2 regions of the Kosakonia oryzae genome follow, and region 1 is predicted to be linked to the other one. Evidence: predicted binding sites of a transcription regulator. Region 1 holds the regulator's gene; the other holds the start of a gene.
What was found. The regulator PurR, encoded in region 1, represses purine synthesis genes. The targets are predictions, from matches to a motif close to CANGCAAACGTTTGCNTG.
Positions count from the first base shown of each region.

Region 1 (7,458 bases):
AACAGAACGGGATCAGCAGTGCGGTCAGTGATGCCTGCGGCAGCAAACCCACGATCCAGGTGGCAATCACGCTTAGCCCAAAGGCGCTCAGCAGCCACGGAAGCAGGCGCGAACCCTGCCATTTTTGCAATGCGGCGCGGCAACCATAGCCGCCAATCAGGAAGGCAACGGTCTGCGGTACGTAGCTCAGACCAATGACTGACGGACCATAACCCATCTCGTGCAAAATAAACGGCGAACCGGTCAGCCAGGCAAAAAAACTGGCCGAGCAGGCGGCGTAGATAATGACATTGCCGCAATACGCTTTATTGCGCAGCAGATCGAAAAAGGTCAGCGGTTGTTCATGCAGCGCAGCAGTCTGCGCGGGCGTTTTCAACCGCCAGGCGGGCACCATCAGCACAAGGGTTATTGCCAGCAGCGTGGCAAAAATCGCCTGCCAGGAGAAGTGCTCCAGCATCCAGGCTCCCAGCAGAGGGGCAAGTGCAGGCGTCAGGCCCACCAGCGGCATAATGGTTGCGAAGATACGATTAACGCGGTGTGCCGGATAGTGGTCAGTGACCAGCGCCTGCCAACTGACGGTAGCGGCACAAACGCCGATCGCCTGTACGAAACGCAGCGCCAGTAACAGGCTGGCGTCCCGTACCCACAATGTTCCCAGGCAGCCAAGCGCGAAAATGGCCAGCCCGCTCAACAGAATGGGTCTGCGACCATAGCGATCCGACAATGGCCCCCACACCAGTTGTGCGACAGCAAAGCCAGCCAGAAACAAACTGAGCGTGGCGCTGACGATGGCCGGAGAGGTTTGCAAATCTTGTTGTATCGCGCTGAACGCGGGCAGGTACATGTCGGTGGCTAAAAAGCCGAGCACGCTTAATCCCGCGAGCCAGACTAAAAATCCTTTGCCAGGTTGCATTTGAGTTCTCACCTTGTTGCTTCTTCAGGGCTGTCGAGTGTAAGGAGTGCTTTTCCGCTTGTGAAACGCTAATATTTGCGCAGTGATTTCAAAATTTTTGCAGGCAGATTATGTGGTCAGAATATTCACTGGAAGTGGTTGATGCTGTTGCACGCAACGGAAGTTTCAGCGGTGCCGCTCAGGAGTTGCACCGTGTGCCTTCAGCAGTGAGCTATACCGTGCGCCAACTGGAAGAGTGGCTGGCGGTTCCGTTATTTGAACGCCGTCATCGCGATGTGGAGTTAACACCTGCCGGAAGCTGGTTTTTAAAAGAGGGGCGATCTGTTATCAAAAAAATGCAGATCACCCGCCAGCAGTGCCAACAGATCGCTAACGGCTGGCGCGGTCAACTGGCGATTGCCGTGGATAACATTGTGAAACCGGCGCGAACACGGCAATTGATCGTCGATTTCTACCGACATTTTAACGACGTCGAATTACAGGTTTACCAGGAGGTGTTTAACGGTGTCTGGGATGCGCTGGCAGATGGCCGCGTTGAGGTGGCGATTGGCGCGACTCAGGCGATCCCGGTCGGTGGACGGTATGCGTTTCGTGATATGGGCATGCTGAGCTGGAAATGCGTGGTCTCCAGCCGCCATCCGCTAGCATCAATGCCCGGCCCGCTAAGCGATGAAACGTTGCGCAACTGGCCCTCGTTGATCCAGGAAGATACGTCGCGCTCGTTGCCTAAACGTATTACCTGGCTGCTGGATAACCAGAAGCGGGTCATCGTGCCGGACTGGTCCTCTTCAGAAGCCTGTCTTTCTGCCGGGCTGTGTGTGGGGATGGTGCCCGCGCATTTCGCCCGTCCCCGGCTGGACAGCGGCGACTGGGTGGCGCTGGAACTGGAGAATCCGTTTCCGGATGCGGCCTGCTGCCTGACATGGCAACAAAATGACGCATCACCGGCGTTGAGCTGGCTGCTGGAGTATCTGGGGGACAGTGAGACGCTGAACAGCGAATGGTTGCGGGAGCCACAGTAGCGGCCCCCGCAGGGGTGATTAACGGCGGTAGTCGCGGAATGGGCCATCTGCCACTGAACGACGTTCGATCAGACGCGGATGAACTTCGATGGACTGCGACTCTTCGCGTTTGTTGACAATACGATCGAGCAACATGGTAAAGGCCGTTTCACCCAGCGAATCTTTCGGCTGATGGATGGTGGTCAGCGCGGGCGTAAAGTAGCGGGAATTGCGCACATTGTCATAGCCGATCAGCGAAATATCCTGGGGAACGCGCAGCCCCATCTCATCCGCCGCGCAGAGCGCGCCCATCGCCATAATATCGCCGCCGCAGAACACGGCAGTGGGGCGGTGTGACTGGTTGAGGATCTGCTGCATCGCCCGGTAACCTGATTCCGGTTCAAAGTCGCCCTGTACGATCCAGTTTTCCGGTACGGTGATGATCGCTTCTTCCATCGCCTTCATAAAACCGGCGAGGCGGCCTGCGCCGGTGTTGCGCTCCAGCGGGCCAGGGATGACGCCGATATCGCGATGCCCGCGCTCAATCAGATAGCGGCCGGCCATATAGCCGCCTTCAAAAGCGTTATCAATGACCGAGTCGGTAAAATCGGCTTTCGCCTCGCCCCAGTCCATCACGACCATCGGAATATTACGGTACTCTTCCAGCATGCTCAGCAGCGGCTCCGGGTATTCGGAGCACATCACCAGCAGGCCATCGACGCGTTTTTGCGCCATCATCGACAGGTAGGCGCGCTGTTTCTCAAGGCTGTTCCAGGCGTTGCCGAGGATCAAGGTGTAGCCTTTCTGGAAGCATTTTTTCTCTACGGCTTCGATGATCTCGGCAAAATAGGCGGCTTCGCTGCTGGTGGCCAGCAAACCGATCGATTTAGTGTGATTGACCTTCAGGCTACGCGCCACGGCGCTGGGGGAGTAATGTAACTCTTTGATCGCTGCCCATACGGCGTTGCGAGTCTCTTCAGCGACGAAGCGCGTTTTGTTAATTACATGAGATACGGTTGTAGTGGAAACGTTTGCTCGTTTCGCGACGTCTTTAATCGTTGCCATCAGAAATCACTCCAGACCATATCATAAGCTCCTGATAATACTTAAGGTAAACGTTTGCCTTCCATCACCCTGAACCCCAGCAAAGTGAGTGCGGTACGCCGGGAAAAAGACACTAAACGTCAGGAGGGGAGTCAATGGCCGGTACGCTAATAAATTTAGCGTCGAATTTTGTCTTATCTTGAGCAAAAGGGGAAGCGCTAAAACATATCTCCCCCGAATTCCTGCAAGATTTTTATGATTATTTGTGCAAAAATGCGCAAACCCACTATTTGTGGGGAAATGAAAATGGAGAAAAATTGATGAGCACCGATCTGAAGTATTCTTTGGTCACTACCGTCATTGTTCTGAGCCTGATTGTTTTCGGTGGGCTGACCGCCGCGCTGCATTGATCTGGCACGAGGGAGAGCCTTCTCCCTCGGCTTTCCCCGCCATTGTTATCACTTCTGCAATAATCTTTTGTCATTCTGCTAACTTCTGTTTTTTGTGATTGCTGTCATACTTTTGACTTCTGCGACAGTGTCCCCAACCGACACGGCTTTTTCGGAGTCAAACGATGAAAATTAATTTCCCTCTGCTTGCCCTGGCGATTGGCGCCTTTGGGATAGGTACAACGGAGTTCTCCCCGATGGGGTTGCTGCCCGTTATTGCCCGTGGCGTCGATGTTTCCATTCCGGCGGCGGGAATGCTGATTAGCGCTTATGCGATTGGCGTGATGGTGGGAGCGCCACTGATGACGCTGCTGCTGTCGCACCGAGGCAGACGTAATGCGCTGATTTTTCTGATGGCGATCTTTACGCTGGGTAATGTGCTGTCGGCAATCGCGCCGGACTACACCACTTTAATGTTGGCGCGCATCGTCACCAGCCTCAACCACGGTGCTTTCTTTGGTCTGGGTTCGGTTGTTGCCGCAAGCGTGGTAGCAAAAGAGAAACAAGCCAGCGCCGTCGCGACCATGTTTATGGGGCTGACTATCGCCAATATTGGCGGTGTGCCTGCTGCAACCTGGCTGGGTGAAACCATCGGCTGGCGCATGTCGTTTATGGCGACCGCCGTGCTGGGCCTGGTTGCTATGCTGAGCCTCTACTTCTCGCTGCCTGGCGGCGGAACGGGCGAACGTCCGGATGTACGCAAAGAGTTGTCCGTGCTGGTTCGTCCACAGGTGCTGTCGGCACTGCTGACGACGGTGCTCGGTGCAGGCGCGATGTTTACGCTCTATACCTATATTTCGCCGGTGCTGCGCACCATTACTGATGCTACGCCGGTATTTGTTACCGGGATGTTGGTTCTGATTGGCGTCGGTTTCTCGATTGGTAACTACCTTGGCGGCAAACTGGCGGATCGTTCGGTAACCGGTACGCTGAAAGGCTTTCTTATCCTGCTGATTGCCATCATGCTGGCCATTCCGTTCCTGGCCCGCAGCGAAGTGGGCGCGGCTATCAGTATGGTGGTCTGGGGCGCTGCGACCTTTGCCGTGGTTCCGCCGCTGCAAATGCGTGTAATGCGCGTCGCACATGAAGCGCCGGGGCTCTCTTCTTCAGTGAACATCGGTGCCTTTAACCTCGGTAACGCACTCGGTGCGGCTGCGGGCGGCGCGGTGATCTCCGGCGGTCTGGGTTATGATTTTGTCCCGGTGATGGGGGCGATTATTGCCGGGCTTGGGCTGATGGTGGTGCTGTTTTCCGGGCGCTCCCGGCCGGAACGAGCCTGTGCGGCAGTCGAGTAAAAAGAGGAGGGGCTATGCCCCTCCTTTGTTTTATGCGGCGAAATTCTTCGCCACGAAGGTCCAGTTGACCAGCGCCCAGAAGTGTTCAAGGTAGTTCGGACGGGCGTTGCGGTAGTCAATGTAATAAGCATGTTCCCAGACATCGACAGTCAGCAGCGGTGTCGCATTCGTCGTCAGCGGTGTTCCCGCATTGGACGTTGAGACAATCGCCAACCCGCCATCCGCTTTTTTCACCAGCCATGTCCAGCCTGAACCAAAGTTTTTCACTGCGGCATCGGTAAACTGCGCTTTAAACTCGGCAAAGCTGCCAAATGTTTTAGCAATCGCAGCGGCTAGTTCGCCAGTCGGCTCACCGCCAGCGTGCGGCGCGAGGCAGTTCCAGTAGAAAGTGTGATTCCAGACCTGCGCGGCGTTATTGAACACGCCACCTTCGCTGTGCTTAACGATCTCTTCCAGCGTTTTGCCTTCGAAGGCGGTGCCTTTGATCAAATTGTTGAGGTTAGTGACATAAGTCTGATGGTGCTTACCATAGTGATACTCCAGCGTTTCGGCTGAGATATGCGGCATCAGGGCGTCTTTTGCATACGGTAATGCAGGTAATTCGAACGACATTGCTACTCTCCTTCATTATTTTAATACACCCAATAACCCTACTGAGTGTGAGGCTTAGAGTAACAAATCGCGGAGACGGGAAAAAGAGAACATCGCCTGTCGCAGTGACGACAGGCGATGAGATCAACGAATGGTTTTTGGTGTAACGACGCGGCGAGCGCCGACGTAATGGCGCTGCCAGTAGTCTTCGCTAAGGGAAGTGACCTGAATATCCTGGCCGCTGCGCGGAGACTGGATAAACTTGCCGTTGCCAACGTACACGCCAACGTGATCGGCGGTACCGCGACCTTGCGTGCGGAAGAATACCAGATCGCCGCTTTCCAGCTCTGCCACATTCACCGGCGAAGCATCACGCAGGTGATACATTTCGTTGGCGGTGCGCGGAATGCGGAATTTCACTAAATCCTTATAGGCGTAATAGACCAGACCACTACAATCAAAACCGGTGCTCGGCGAGGTGCCGCCCCAGCGGTAAGGTTTACCAATCTGGTTCATCAGTTTCGACATCGCCGTTTTCTGGGCTTTCTGGATACGCACTTTATGCGCTTCAGCAATGGTCGTGGTTTTTTTGACTTTGACACAATGAGGCTTGTGACCTTTGCGCGGCGTACTGCATTTTTCCGTCCAGGCGACTTCTGTAGGTTTTAACTGGCTGGTTTTGTTACGACGCGAGGTGATCTGACTGGCTTTGCTGCTGGTGGAAACTTTTTTCTTAGCCGGTGACTTCTTGTGTTCCGCTGTTTTTTTACTGGTGGTTTTTTCTGCCGTACTGCGACCGCTTTTCTTTGATGTTTTTTGTGATGTGGTTTTTTTCTTACGTTCGGATGCTTTCGCCAGATGCGATTTTTGCACGGCCGATGCTCGCGCCTGTTCAGAGGCGTTAGCCAATGGCGTGAAAGAAAGCGTGGTGAACAACAAAGCACAGAGCGTGATCGAAGCTTTTGGTATCCGCGCCACTGAGCAATCCCCTGTTATGGCAAGCATATAATATGCCTGCGTATGGTTTTTCAAAACCCGTCGATTCTAATCCATAAAAAGCACAAAAGTTAATACTGTTTTTGCATCTATAACTTCGTTTCGTTAGCAAGCGCAAAAAAAAGCAGCAAAACGTTTCTATGACGGTTAAGAGTTGAGCAGGGCGAGTTGGGTTAAGTCATATTTTTAAGGCAACTTTACGTGACAGACGATAAAATAATGAACGGTGAATAAAATGTTATTTTCCGTTGCTTGTCTGAACCGTTACAATGTCAGATCTCAGCCGTAGAAGAAGTTGAAGGAAGTAAGACAATGAGCACAACCCTTGAGAAAATCCAGCGTCAAATCGCTGAAAACCCGATTCTGCTGTATATGAAAGGCTCCCCGAAGCTGCCGAGCTGCGGCTTCTCCGCCCAGGCTGTGCAGGCGCTTTCAGCTTGTGGCGAACGCTTCGCGTATGTGGACATCCTGCAAAACCCGGACATCCGCGCAGAACTGCCGAAATACGCTAACTGGCCAACCTTCCCGCAGTTGTGGGTGGAAGGTGAACTGGTCGGCGGCTGCGATATCATCATTGAGATGTATCAGCGCGGCGAACTGCAATCGCTGATTAAAGAAGCGGCGGCAAATCATAAAGACGAGCCGGCTGCGGAATAAGTTTCCGCCAATAAAAAAGCGACCCTGTGGTCGCTTTTTTTATGCCTGTGAATCATCGGCGAGCGGCAATGGCCATCCGCCCAGACGCTTCCAGCGGTTCACGATTTCGCAAAACAGCAGGGCGGTTTGCTCTGTATCGTACAGCGCCGAATGCGCCTGCGAGGCGTCAAAGGCAATGCCTGCGGCGGCGCAGGCTTTTGACAGCACGGTTTGCCCCAGCGCCAGCCCGCTCAGCGATGCGGTATCAAAGGTGACAAACGGGTGGAAAGGGTTGCGTTTCAGCGACGCGCGCTCGGCAGCAGCCATCATAAAGCTGTGATCGAAGGTGGCATTATGCGCCACCATAATCGCGCGGTTGCAGTTTTGATCTTTAATCCCTTTGCGCACCATTTTGAAAATGGCGTGCAGCGCATCATGTTCGCTTACCGCGCCGCGCAGCGGATTCGAGGGATCAATACCGTTAAAGGCCAGCGCTTCTGGTTGCAGATTCGCGCCTTCAAAGGGCTCAACGT
Region 1 is NZ_CP014007.2:3,015,214-3,022,671, reverse strand. It holds gene punC (purine nucleoside transporter PunC) at 1-913, opposite strand, end outside; gene punR (DNA-binding transcriptional activator PunR) at 1,024-1,935, shown strand; gene purR (HTH-type transcriptional repressor PurR) at 1,954-2,979, opposite strand; gene cydH (cytochrome bd-I oxidase subunit CydH) at 3,279-3,368, shown strand; gene AWR26_RS14340 (MFS transporter) at 3,533-4,702, shown strand; gene sodB (superoxide dismutase [Fe]) at 4,733-5,314, opposite strand; gene AWR26_RS14330 (C40 family peptidase) at 5,438-6,271, opposite strand; gene AWR26_RS14325 (Grx4 family monothiol glutaredoxin) at 6,602-6,946, shown strand; gene rnt (ribonuclease T) at 6,986-7,458, opposite strand, start outside.

Region 2 (7,458 bases), 2.2 Mb from region 1:
TTGGTTGAGCAACTGGCCTACATCGTTGTAACCAGGTATTTCGTTCTGTATAGACATACGCATTCGTCGTCGTTGGTGGGAATATTCATGATATGCTACCACTTTGGCCCCTGGTGATATACCCGTGATGCTTCACGTTACATGCCATTGCATGCGACATCAGTCATTAAGGTATAGACGCAAAAAACTTGAAAGTGCTCACCAGGCTAGCTTATAGTGTCGCCCCTTCGCAGCCCAGGACTCGGATGCGAAGGCAGAGCGCAGTCAAACAGCAGGAAGGTGGCATGTCTGCACAACCCGTCGATATCCAAATTTTTGGTCGTTCACTGCGAGTGAACTGCCCGCCTGAACAGAGGGATGCTCTTAACCAGGCTGCGGAGGATCTGAATCAGCGGTTGCAAGATCTGAAAGTTCGCACTAGAGTCACAAATACTGAGCAGTTGGTGTTTATCGCCGCGTTGAACATCAGCTACGAGCTGGCTCAGGAAAAGGCAAAAACCCGTGAGTACGCAGCCAACATGGAACAGCGTATCCGAATGTTACAGCAGACCATCGAACAGGCATTGCTTGATCAGGGTCGCATAACAGACAGGCCGGGGCCTAAGTTTGAATAACACTTCAGGATCAACTGTGGTAGAGTGATCGTGAAGACAAAATTTCTCTGAGATGTTTGCAAGCGGGCCAGTCCCCTGAGCCGATATTTCATACCACAAGAATGTGGCGATCCATGGTTGGTGAGCATGCTCGGTCCGTCCGAGAAGCCTTAAAATCATGACGACGCATTCACCTTGAACCAAGGGTTCAAGGGTTACAGCCTGCGGCGGCATCTCGGAGATTCCCTTCTTTTTCTACCCAAAACCATGACGCAACTTCCTGATTTTCCCTCTTCACGACAAGAAATCCGCAAACTTATCCGCCAGCGCAGGCGTGCGCTAAGCAGCGAGCAACAGGCGCATTTTGCCCAGCAGGCAGCCGCGCGCATGATGGCGTATCCACCCGTCGTGATGGCGCATACTGTGGCATTGTTTCTCTCTTTCGACGGTGAACTGGATACTCAACCGTTGATTGAACAGCTCTGGCGCAGCGGAAAACGGGTTTACCTGCCGGTGCTCCACCCGTTTAGCCCGGGCAATCTGCTCTTTCTGCATTACCACCCGCACAGTGAACTGGTGATCAATCGCCTGAAGATTCATGAACCGAAACTGGACGTGCGCGATGTCCTGCCGCTTAATCAGCTTGATGTGCTGATTACGCCGCTGGTGGCGTTCGACGAACAGGGCCAACGTTTAGGTATGGGCGGAGGTTTTTACGATCGCACACTGCAAAACTGGCGCACTTACAACTTACAGCCCGTGGGCTACGCGCATGACTGTCAGGGCGTTCAGGCTCTGCCGGTGGAAGAGTGGGATATTCCGCTGCCTGCGGTAATCACGCCATCAAAAGTGTGGGAGTGGTAGCAGGTTTCCCCTCCCCTGCGGGAGAGGAAACCACAATACTTATCAGAACAGCAGACGGGCGCGAATCGTTCCAGGAATCGCTTTCATGCTCTGCAACGCTTTCTGCGCGACGTCTTCATCCGCTTCGATATCAACCACGACATAACCCATATACGGCGTTGTTTGCAGGTACTGCGCCGCGATGTTGATATTCTGGCTGGCGAAGATTTGGTTGAGTGCAGTCAGCACGCCAGGACGGTTTTCGTGGATGTGCAGCAAGCGACGGCCACCGTGCATCGGCAAAGAAACTTCCGGGAAGTTAACCGCCGACAGCGTAGAACCGTTGTCAGAATATTTAATCAGTTTACCGGCTACTTCAAGACCGATATTTTCCTGCGCTTCTTGCGTTGAACCGCCGATGTGCGGCGTCAGCAACACGTTGTCAAATTCGCACAGCGGGGAATCAAACGGATCGCTGTTGGTGGCGGGTTCCGTCGGGAAGACGTCAATTGCCGCACCGGCCAGATGTTTGCTTTTCAGCGCATCGCATAGCGCCGGAATATCGACCACCGTGCCGCGAGAAGCGTTGATCAGCAGCGCGCCAGGCTTCATCAATTTCAGCTCTTCAACGCCAATCATATCTTTGGTTGACGGGGTTTCCGGCACATGCAGGCTCACCACATCGCTCATGTTCAGCAGATCGGAAAGATGTTGTACCTGCGTGGCGTTGCCCAGCGGCAGCTTACTTTCGATATCATAAAAGAAGACGTGCATCCCCAGCGATTCAGCCAGAATGCCCAACTGCGTACCGATATGACCATAGCCGATAATGCCGAGTTTTTTACCGCGCGCTTCGTAGGAACCGACTGCGAGTTTGTTCCAGACACCACGGTGCGCTTTCGCGTTCGCTTCAGGAATACCACGCATCAACAGCAACAGTTCGCCAATAACCAGTTCCGCCACGGAACGGGTGTTGGAGAACGGCGCATTAAACACCGGAATGCCACGCTTTGCGGCCGCGTCCAGATTCACCTGGTTAGTACCAATACAGAAACAGCCCACAGCGACTAATTTTTCCGCCGCCGCGATAACATCTTCAGTCAGTTGAGTACGGGATCGCAGGCCGATAAAGTGGGCATCACGGATGGACTCTTTAAGCTGCTCGGTGTCCAGCGCACCTTTGTGGAATTCAATGTTGGTATAACCCGCCGCACGGAGGCTATCCAGCGCTTTCTGGTGCACTCCTTCGACGAGCAGAAATTTAATCTTGTCTTTCTCCAGTGATACCTTTGCCATTTACCCGACCCTGTTTTTTGTCTTGACTGTGATGTTGTGCGAAATGCAATTTTCTTCAGTCAACATATCAAAAAAAACTATTGCAGCAATATGAACGTTTGCGTGCGCACTCTGAAGAAATGTCATCCAGCGGGAAATGGCAGATAAAAATGCTGTTAAAGCGAGGAATGATGGCAGGTAGTGCATAGCCAGCGGATAAATGTGACAGATATCACCAAATTTACCGATCGCGTTTTTTTACAGGGAGGCGAGCGCCTCCCCGTCAGATCATTTTATGATGGTTTTCACACCGTCGGCGGTGCCGATCAGCGCCACATCCGCGCCACGATTGGCGAATAACCCTACAGTGACTACGCCCGGGATGCTATTGATGCTGTTTTCCAGCGCAATCGGATCGATGATCTCCATCCCATAAACGTCGAGGATCACGTTGCCGTTATCGGTGACAACGTTCTGACGATATTCCGGACGACCGCCCAGCTTCACCAGTTGACGCGCAACGGCGCTGCGAGCCATTGGGATAACCTCCACCGGCAGCGGGAATTTCCCCAGGATATCAACCTGCTTGGATGCATCAGCGATACAGATAAATTTATCCGCTACCGAGGCGATAATTTTCTCACGCGTCAGCGCTGCGCCGCCGCCTTTGATCATCTGCATCTGGCCGTTGATTTCGTCCGCGCCATCAACGTAGATACCCAATTTATCCACTTCGTTGAGATCGAACACGGTAATGCCAAGGCTTTTCAGTTTCGCGGTGGAGGCATCCGAACTGGAAACCGCACCTTCGATCTGGCCTTTCATCGTGCCGAGCGCATCAATAAAGTGCGCCGCAGTGGAGCCAGTGCCTACACCGACAATGGTTCCGGGCTCAACATACTTGAGTGCTGCCCAGCCCACTGCTTTTTTGAGTTCATCCTGCGTCATGGTCGTTCGCCTGTGGTGTGAAATTTCAGGCGCATTATAGACCACCCTTCCCCTAAATGTCCCTGTGACCAGTGTCACATTACGCGACGTCCAATTTCGTCTGATTCTAATAAAAATTTATGTCATAGTGCTGAGTAATCATTTTTCAGGAGATTGGCCGAGCAATGAAACGTCCGGACTACAGAACCTTACAGGCGCTTGATGCGGTCATTCGTGAGCGTGGGTTTGAGCGCGCCGCGCAAAAACTGTGTATTACTCAGTCCGCCGTGTCGCAGCGCATAAAACAGCTCGAAAACATGTTCGGCCAGCCATTGCTGGTACGTACTGTTCCGCCGCGCCCCACCGAACAAGGGCAAAAACTGCTGGCGCTATTGCGTCAGGTTGAGCTGCTGGAAGAGGAGTGGCTGGGCGATGAGCAAACGGGTTCGACGCCGCTGCTGTTGTCGCTGGCGGTCAACGCCGACAGCCTGGCAACCTGGCTGCTGCCTGCGCTGGCCCCGGTGCTGGTGGATTCCCCCATCCGGTTGAACTTGCAGGTTGAGGATGAAACCCGCACCCAGGAGCGACTGCGTCGTGGTGAGGTGGTTGGCGCGGTCAGTATTCAGCCGCAGGCGCTGCCGAGCTGCCTTGTCGATCAACTTGGCGCACTGGATTACCTGTTTGTCGGTTCCAAAGAATTCGCCGAACGCTACTTTCCTAATGGCGTAACCCGCTCAGCGCTGCTGAAAGCCCCGGCGGTGGCGTTCGACCATCTGGATGATATGCATCAGGCATTTTTGCAGCAGTATTTCGATTTACCGCCGGGCAGCGTGCCCTGCCATATCGTGAATTCATCAGAAGCGTTTGTGCAACTGGCGCGCCAGGGCACGACCTGCTGTATGATCCCGCACCTGCAAATCGAAAAAGAGTTGAAGAGCGGCGATTTGATCGATCTGACGCCAGGCCTGTTACAGCGCCGTATGCTCTACTGGCACCGTTTTGCGCCGGAAAGCCGGATGATGCGCAACGTGACGGATGCGCTGCTGGAGTATGGACACCGGGTATTAAGGCAGGATTGATCAGAGAACCTCTCCCCGACCGGGGAGAGGACGAACAACTTACTTCGCCGCGGTTGCTGCCGGCTGTTCAGCCTGAGCTGGCTCAAGCTGGAACACCACATCAACCTGATCGTCAAACTGAATCGTCGGCTGCTCGTAGGTTTCCTGTGCGGAAACCGGCGCGGCATCCGCTTTCATCATCCGCACCATTGGGCTGGGCTGATAATTAGAAACATGGTAGCGAATGCTGTAAACCGGGCCGAGTTTGGCATTAAAACCGGCTGCCAGCTGCTGCGCCTGACGGGTCGCATCATCAATCGCCGCTTTGCGCGCTTTATCTTTGAAGGACTCCGCTTGCGCAACACCCAACGACACGGAGCGAATCTCATTCAGACCCGCTTTCAGCGCGCCATCCAGCAGTGAGTTAAGTTTATCCAGCTCGCGCAATGTCACTTCAACCGTACGCACAGCGCGATAACCTTTCAGGATGCTTTTGCCGTTCTGGTAGTCGTAATCTGGCTGGGTGCGTAAGTTTGCGGAATTAATGTCTTTTCTGGCGATACCATTTTGCTCAAGGAAACTCAGGTATTGCGCAACGCGGTCATCGGCCTGTTTTTTCGCTGATGCGGCGTCTTTAGCGGCGACGTTCACTTCGATCGCCAGCGTGGCGATATCCGGAGTTGCATCCACGCTTGCCGTGCCTGAGGTGACAATATGCGGGCCGTCAGGCAATTCGTTTGCCTGTACTGCCATTGCGCTAAAACCGACTGCCGCCGCCAGGGCCATCACTTTAAATTTCACAGTTGCTCCTCCATGTTGCGTTAATACGTCCGAATACGCAGACGCCTTGGCAGCAAGCTTAGCGGCTCAGCGTGAATTGTCCATCGGACTTACCCTAACTGAATAATCCCTGTACATGATGAATACCTTCATGTGCAAGCTGGAAGGCAATAAACCACATTACCAACCCAACCACAGCGTTGATTAGCTGCTGCGCTTTCGCCGTGCGCAAACGAGGAGCAAGCCAGGCGGCGAGCAACGCAAGGCTGAAAAACCACAGGAAAGAAGCGCTCATCGTGCCCAGCGCGAACCAGCGCTTTGGCTCAGCATCCAGTTGGCCGCCGAGACTACCCAGTACCACAAAAGTGTCGAGATAGACATGCGGGTTGAGCCAGGTAACCGCCAGCATGGTCGCAATGATACGCCAGCGCCCCTGGCGTAATGCTTCGGCGCTTGCCAGTTCGAGATGACTACTCAGTGCCGTTTTCAGTGCGCCAAAACCGTACCATAGCAGAAACGCCACACCGCCCCAGGTCACCAGCGCCAGCAGCCACGGGGATTGCATCAACAGCGCGCTGCCGCCAAACACGCCAGCGCAGATCAGCACCACATCGCTCATCGTGCATAAAAAGGCAGTCATGATGTGATACTGCCTGCGGATCCCCTGGTTCATCACAAAAGCGTTTTGCGGCCCAAGCGGCAGGATCAACGCGGCCCCAAGCATAAGGCCTTGAAAGTAATAAGATAACACGTCGTAATTCCGTCAGATTGTTTCGGAAGCAGACTATAGCGCGGGAACATCATTAGCGGAAATTGATAATTTTAATCGCTAAGTAGCAATGCTAATGTTGATGAGCAAAAAGAAGGCCGGCGCTGCCGGCCCCATATCTTACTGCTCTGTCTGCTCATGAGAACGTTTGAGGTTTACGTCCATCTGCGGGAACGGGAAGCTGATGCCGTTCTCGTCAAAGCGACGTTTGATCAGCTCCAGCACATCCCAGTAAACGGCTTGCAGATCGCTGCTCTTACTCCAGACACGCACCACAAAGTTAATGGAGGACGGCCCCAGTTCATTCAGACGCACCGTCATTTCGCGATCTTTGATGATGCGTTCATCAGCCTGGATAATTTCAGTCAGAATGCGTTTTACCTGGTCGATATCAGAATCGTAAGCCACACCGATAATAAACTCGTTGCGACGTACCGGCTCACGAGAGAAGTTCACGATATTTCCGGCAATGATTTTACCATTTGGGATCACCACGATACGCCCGTCCACCGTACGCATAGTGGTGGAGAAAATCTGCACCTGCAACACGGTTCCGGCAACGCCGCCCAAATCGACATATTCCCCCGAACGGAACGGGCGGAAAGTCACCAGCAGCACGCCAGCGGCGAGGTTCGAAAGTGACCCCTGCAACGCCAGACCGATGGCTAAACCGGCGGCACCCAGTACGGCAATCACCGAGGCCGTCTGCACGCCGACGCGGCCCAACGCGGCAATCAGGGTAAAGGCAATAATGCCATAGCGTACCAGCGCGGAGAGAAAATCAGCTACGGTGGCGTCGATGTGTCGCGCAACCATCACGCGATTTACCGTATTCGAGACAATACGCGCCACAATCATACCGACAATAATGATGGCGATAGCCGCCACAATGTTAACGGCATAGCTCAGCAGCAGCGCCTGATTGTTCACCAGCCACGAGCCTGCGTCGTTAATGCTGTCAACAACGTTAAGATCTTCCATTCGTGCTTCCTTATGTTGTTCCAAAATGGGAAAACCACCCCTTCAAGCAAGGAGAGATCCCTAAAGGGTAAACAAAAAGCCGCATTTACGCCAAGTAGATCACACTTTGTGCTCTACGCCAGCTTATTGAAATGGCAATAAAAAAGGCCCGCATTTTGCGGGCCTTTTCAGATAAAGCAGCGAAGATTACAGAACGTCTACTGCATTCAGTTCTTTGAAAGCCTGCTCCAGA
Region 2 is NZ_CP014007.2:832,987-840,444, reverse strand. It holds gene AWR26_RS04130 (YecA/YgfB family protein) at 1-57, opposite strand, end outside; gene zapA (cell division protein ZapA) at 285-614, shown strand; RNA gene ssrS (6S RNA) at 656-839, shown strand; gene AWR26_RS04115 (5-formyltetrahydrofolate cyclo-ligase) at 861-1,457, shown strand; gene serA (phosphoglycerate dehydrogenase) at 1,500-2,732, opposite strand; gene rpiA (ribose-5-phosphate isomerase RpiA) at 3,000-3,659, opposite strand; gene argP (DNA-binding transcriptional regulator ArgP) at 3,824-4,717, shown strand; gene AWR26_RS04095 (oxidative stress defense protein) at 4,757-5,497, opposite strand; gene argO (arginine exporter ArgO) at 5,592-6,227, opposite strand; gene mscS (small-conductance mechanosensitive channel MscS) at 6,366-7,226, opposite strand; gene fbaA (class II fructose-bisphosphate aldolase) at 7,413-7,458, opposite strand, start outside.
Region 2: a site for PurR is predicted at 2,820-2,837, ahead of serA (phosphoglycerate dehydrogenase). Genes of this name have one in related genera too.